2 regions of the Spartinivicinus marinus genome follow, and region 1 is predicted to be linked to the other one. Evidence: predicted binding sites of a transcription regulator. Region 1 holds the regulator's gene; the other holds the start of a gene.
What was found. The regulator FNR, encoded in region 1, switches genes on or off when oxygen is low (the NO sensors DNR and NnrR bind a similar motif). The targets are predictions, from matches to a motif close to TTGATNTANATCAA.
Positions count from the first base shown of each region.

Region 1 (3,169 bases):
ATATTGAACTATCAGGCGGCTTGAGGTCTACCCAGAATATATTGATGGTAATTATGGATAAAGTCGTCTAGTGAGGCCTGGGGTTTACCATGGTAATAACGGCGCCAGCATTTTCCCAATAGCCCTAAATTGGCAGGATCACCTTTAGTCGGAAAATTCGGGACACGCTGGTAAACCATCCAAGCAATAGCTGTTGCATAACTGAGATTAGTAGCTAATTCTTGGTGGGGATTTTCCAAAAATTCATGTTGGCTAGCTAATCCCCTGACCTGACTTGCCAGTTCTGGTAGTTGAACCAAATATTTATCCCATATATTTCTATGCATCAGGGGAGTAATGCAATAAATGCCATAGGAGTGGTGTTTTTTAGGGCGTAGGTAGAAGCCAAGCCCACTTTCCTGAGCAGCTGTCCCCATTAGCAAGTTTTCTGCTAAGCAATGCTTGATTTGCAATTGCTTTAAAGTGGGTTGAACGACATAATGTCTTAGCTCTTCTGCACAAATGCCCATTATTCAACTCTCATTTTCCCTACGTTTATTGTTTTTAATGCATTTTTTTGACCAGTATGGGCCTTTACTGCTATTGGCATTCCTTTTATTCGTTGCAAAAAAATGACTTATCTTGAATACAATCCTATTTTATGGTTAGTGTAGACTGAAATACGCAACTTAACGGCTTGCTTTACTTGGAAAAAGTTAAAAAGTATTTAGTAAGGAAAATGCTGTGAAGTATGGAGTTAGCAGTAGTGGAAAAAGCACTTTTGCTTGTTAACCTGTCCGATGTTTGTTGAGTAAGATGAAAAAGATAGTTGGGAAGTGATCAAATAGCTGACAGTGTTGTCATTTAAATGACGGTGAAACTAGCGGGTTTATTCTTAGATGACTGGCGCACCCTTTGAGGGGTGCGATCAGAAGTAGTTAACACTGACTAATCTTTAGCAAAGGCACAAAGTGTATAAACGGGAATATCTGAGTCTTGAAGCTTTTGGCTACCACCTAAATCTGGCAAGTCAATAATAGCCGCTGCTTCATAAATACTACCCCCTAACTGTCGGGTTAAAGTTGCTGCAGCAAGTAAAGTGCCTCCTGTGGCAATCAAGTCATCCACGAGTAGGATGCTTGCACCACTTTCAAAGGCATCATGTTGTATTTCTAGTACTGCTTTTCCGTATTCGATGTCATATTCTTCTGCAATGGTTTTCGCCGGTAGTTTGCCTTGTTTTCGAAATAACACTAGTGGTTTATTCAACTCATAGGAAATGACTGAGCCAAGTAAAAAACCTCGGGCTTCCATGGCGCCAATATGGGTAAAGTCGGCATCTACATAACGTTGAATGAAGCTATCAACTACCATGCGTTGGGCTTTTGGTGATTTAAATAAGGGCGTAATATCACGAAACATTACACCAGGGCTGGGCCAGTCAGGAACATTACGAATTAATGACTTTATATAATATTCGTCAAATATCATTATTAGTTTTCCAAATAATGGTTTATCGATGCTCTCCCCAGCTAGGGAAGGGCTAGCCTGTTAATGAGTCGTTGGCTTGGTTAACAGGTTTGCCTCCAGCTAAAGAGCAAATAGTCATGGAATCTTTGATCAGGACTTCCTTGCCATTCGCGTCGATTAAGCCATTTTTTTGGAAGCGCGTGAAGACACGGCTAACCGTTTCTACCGCAAGTCCCAAATAATTACCCATCTCATTGCGAGACATGGGGAGTCTGAAAGCCTGAGAAGAAAAGCCACGGCGACGGAAGCGGGCAGCTAAATTTAAGAGAAAGGTTGCAATACGTTCATCGGCATTTTTCTTACTGAGCAACAACATCATTTGCTGATCTTCGCGAATTTCTTTGCTCATGATTTGCATTAATTTACGACGGAGCTCGGGCAGGGTACTGGCAAGTTCATCCAGTCGTTCGAAGGGGATTTCACAAACCATAGTGGTTTCTACCGCTTGGGCTGATACGGGGTAATGCTCGTCATCAATACCACTTAACCCAACTAATTCACTTGGCAGTTGGAAGCCAGTAATTTGTTCAACACCATCATCAGTGGTGGTGTAGGTTTTTAAGGCACCCGAACGAACGGCATAGATAGAGCTGAATGTGTCACCTTGGAAAAATAGGTGCTCGCCTTTGCGTAATGGTTTGCCTCGTTTAATGATGCTGTCTAGCGTATCAATATCTTCTACTTTTAAGGCAATAGGCAGACAAAGGGTGCTTAGAATGCAATCTTTGCAAGCGACTTGGTTGATAGGTTTTACTTTGGCAATCATTGTTACGCTGAGGCCTCGAACGCAAAAATTGTTAATTTAGGCTAACGGGTACATTGTGATTATTGTAGGGGGTGACCCAGTTAGCAACAAGCGAAAGTTTTTAGTATTAAATAACTTTAGAAAATAAATTCTCTGATGATTGTTTGCTTGCTAGATATCGATCAAACACCATACAGATATTTCTGGCTAACAGCCTTCCATTATTGGTGATGATTAACTTGCTATCAGTTAGGGTGATGAGCTTATCTTCAACCATTGGCATGAGTTGCATAATTTCTTTCTGGAAATAAACGTGCCAGTTTATACCGAAAGGTTGGCAATACTTGGCTAAATCTACCTGAAAGTGACAGATTAGCTGTTGAATAATACCTCGTCTAAGTAAATCATCCTGATTTAATTGAATACCACGTTTAATGGGTAGCTGATTATTTTCGATTGACTGAATATAGTCATCAAGTGCAGTGTGGTTTTGGCAATAAATATCATTAATCTGGCTAATTGAAGAGACGCCAAACCCAATTAAGTCACAATGGCCATGGGTGGTATAGCCTTGGAAATTACGATGTAATTCGCCTTTTGCTTGAGCGGTAGCCAGTTTGTCATCAGGTAAAGCAAAGTGATCCATGCCAATATAGTGGTAGCCAGCTGCCTGTAGCCGATCAATACTGTGTTGTAAAATACTGAGCTTTTCTGGAGCAGAAGGTAAGTCGCTGGCTTTAATCCTTCTTTGAGGCTTAAACCGATGGGGTAAATGAGCGTAATTGAAAATAGATAGCCGGTCGGGTGAGAGCGCAATGACTTTATCAAGGGTTTCTAAAAAACTGGCAGTGGTTTGAAAAGGTAATCCATAAATTAAATCCACATTAATGGATTTAAATAATAATGCCCTGGCTG
Region 1 covers NZ_JAPJZK010000001.1:6,351,780-6,354,948, reverse strand. The annotation lists gene OQE68_RS27920 (hypothetical protein) at 12-509, opposite strand; gene OQE68_RS27915 (adenine phosphoribosyltransferase) at 928-1,470, opposite strand; gene fnr (fumarate/nitrate reduction transcriptional regulator Fnr) at 1,523-2,275, opposite strand; gene hemN (oxygen-independent coproporphyrinogen III oxidase) at 2,382-3,169, opposite strand, start outside.

Region 2 (3,169 bases), 3.3 Mb from region 1:
CGAGCCCTGTCTCTGGTTAAAAAGAAATTCAGGCTGTTATGGCTTTATCAATAACAGCCGCTTTCTGCCTGCCTTTGAGTCGTTCTATTTGTATATGTTGTTGCCACTAACTGAGGTAAATAAAGAAACTCCTTAGCGGTATATGACTAATTGGTTTAAATGCATCAATAGCCGGCTATTAGTCAGCCGAATGGTAACCATATCTCCTTGTAATGACTCTATTACTCCCTGCACTTTGCCGATTGATGGTAATAAGATAAAAACTGGCTGAGCTGTTTCGGCCAACTCTGCGACCAAAGCATGCCAAGTACTTATATGGACAACACTGCTGTTATGCTGTTGAGTTGCTAATCCATGCATGGTTTATTCCCCCATTAATGCACTATGGAAAAGTGTCAAAAATTAAATGGCTGGTATCACAGGTTATCACTATTGTTGTGGGTGTAAGATTAGGAAGTATTTCCCCCTTACTTCCTGAGGGTGCAGCCTTATTTATACAGTGCACCACTGCTGTAGCATAGTCTGGATACATTGGACCACAGAAATTATGTATCTAGGCTAGCGTTTTTCTCATTTGAGTAAATAGTCATTTAGGCTAATAAATACAAGTTTTTTTGGTACTGTTGTGTAAAAAAATTATTTGTGTGCTCTTATCCTAAATACTTTGTGAGTAAACCAAACTGGCTGTCATAACCCACCATAGGTATTTTTACCTGATGTCCAGAGCCTGGAGCTACATCGCGTTTTTCTCCATTTTTGGCTTCAATATGATTTAGCACAAATGTTTGATTGCCTTGCGGTGACATCAATTCTAATTTATCGCCGACTTGAAAACGGTTTTTCACATTAACAGTAATCATCTGACCATCACTATCAACAATTTCACCCACAAACTGTTGTTTTTCGCTAATCGAATTTCCTCGCTCATACATTTGATATTCATCGTGTACATGGCGTCGATAAAATCCTTCGGTGTAACCTCTGCTAGCCAGGTTTTCTAAGGTATCCATTAACTCCATATTGAAAGCTTTGCCTGCGACGGCATCATCAATTGCTTGTCGATAAACCTGTGCGGTACGGGCAACGTAATAATGGGACTTAGTGCGGCCTTCAATTTTTAAGGAGTGGACACCCATCTCAACAAAACGCGGCACATGTTGTACAGCTCTTAAATCCTTTGAATTCATAATATAGGTGCCGTGTTCATCTTCAAATGCAGGCATATATTGTTCAGGTCGTCCTTGCTCTTGAAGTAAGACAATTTGGTCAGAGGGTTTTCCACTGCCTAATTGAGGCTCAATGTTGGCTGGGTCGATTGCTTTTACGGGAACAACATTGCCTTCAGCCGTTTCTTTGGCTTCATGGGCATCGTACTTCCAGCGGCAGGCATTTGTGCAAGTCCCTTGGTTGGGATCGCGATGGTTCATATAGCCGGAGAGTAAACAGCGACCAGAATAAGCAATGCAAAGGGCGCCATGAACAAATACTTCTAATTCCATACTTGGGCATTTTTCACGAATTTCAGCCACTTCATCCAGGGATAATTCACGCGATAGAATAATGCGGCTAACGCCTTGTCTGGCCCAAAACTCAACTGCTGCATAGTTTACAACATTGGCTTGTACTGAAAGGTGAATTTCTGTTTCTGGCCAACGATCTTTTACCAGCATAATCAAGCCGGGGTCTGACATAATTAAGGCATCAGGCTGCATTTCAATAACTGGCTCAATATCACGCAGGTAGGTTTTAACCTTGCTGTTATGAGGGGCAATATTGCTAGCTAGGTAAAATTTCTTGCCCTGTTGATGGGCAATATCTATGCCTGTGGCTAAGTTTTTAAGATCAAAATCGTTATTGCGAACCCGCAAGCTGTAGCGCGGCTGTCCTGCATATACAGCGTCTGCACCATAAGCAAATGCATATTGCATATTGTTCAAAGTACCAGCTGGGGATAAAAGTTCAGGTGCCTTGACCATGGCGACTGCCTCTGAAAAAAGTAAGCTTGAAAAATGAAAGGCTGAATTTTAACTCAAGTTATACCCTTCTCGAATGATTTTTAGGGTTTGTTGTCGTCGCTCTTCACCCCAATCATTTATAAGAACATAAACTCATGGGGCTTCATCGCTCGACGGCCGCCCCTAAAAAACATTCGCTTTGGCTATAGCTGTTGAGTACTGACCTATAACAAAAAAACCCGCTTTCGCGGGTTTTTTGCACACTGACAAAACGACAAAAATCTTACTTGATTTTTGCTTCTTTGTAGATAACGTGTTTACGAACAACAGGGTCGTACTTTTTCATCTCCAGCTTGTCTGGAGTGCTACGCTTGTTTTTATCAGTGGTATAGAAGTGACCAGTTCCTGCACTGGAAACCATTCTAATTTTATCACGCATGATAGTTGCTCCTTACACTTTTTCGCCACGAGAACGAAGATCTGCTAATACGCTATCGATGCCTTTCTTATCGATGATGCGCATGCCTTTAGCAGAAACCCGCAATTTAACAAACCGCTTTTCAGACTCTACCCAAAAGCGATGGTGGTGTAAGTTAGGCAAAAAACGACGACGCGTTTTGTTGTGTGCGTGAGATACATTGTTACCGGTAACTGGACGCTTTCCAGTGACCTGACAAACCTTAGACATTTGCTCAGCCTCTGCGCTTGATTAAGTTCCAACTAGTGCCACGAGGAGGCTTGTGTTTTGCCACAGTGTGCAAGCAGCACCCCCCTTAAAGAGCAGTGCTTTATACCAGAACAGCTCTCTCTAGGCAAGAAAATTGGCTAATTTTTGAGTTGAGTTTGCTTTTAAATGTAGCCTAACTCAGCCAGTGATACGACTTTGTTGTCCCCAATAACCAAGTGGTCAATGACACTTACTTCGATCAGCTCCAGTGCTTCTTTTAAGCTGGTAGTAATGTCAACATCTGCTTGGCTGGGTTCAGCAGAACCGCTAGGGTGGTTATGAGCCAGGATGACATGCCTGGCCCCTGATTCTAGAGCTGCTTTTGCAACTTCCCGAGGGTAGATGGCTGCGCTGCTAATGGTACCAAAAAACAGCTCTTTAAACTCAATAACCTGGTTTTTGCTATTGAGCATTAGAGCGCCAAAGACCTCTCGTTGATAGGATTGTAAACAGGCCTTGATAAAATTTTTGGCAGTATCACTGCTGT
Region 2 covers NZ_JAPJZK010000001.1:3,056,397-3,059,565, forward strand. The annotation lists gene OQE68_RS13785 (DesA family fatty acid desaturase) at 1-20, shown strand, start outside; gene OQE68_RS13790 (hypothetical protein) at 133-360, opposite strand; gene trhP (prephenate-dependent tRNA uridine(34) hydroxylase TrhP) at 651-1,976, opposite strand; gene rpmG (50S ribosomal protein L33) at 2,239-2,394, opposite strand; gene rpmB (50S ribosomal protein L28) at 2,407-2,643, opposite strand; gene radC (RadC family protein) at 2,805-3,169, opposite strand, start outside.
Region 2: a site for FNR is predicted at 2,175-2,188, ahead of trhP (prephenate-dependent tRNA uridine(34) hydroxylase TrhP). Genes of this name have one in related genera too.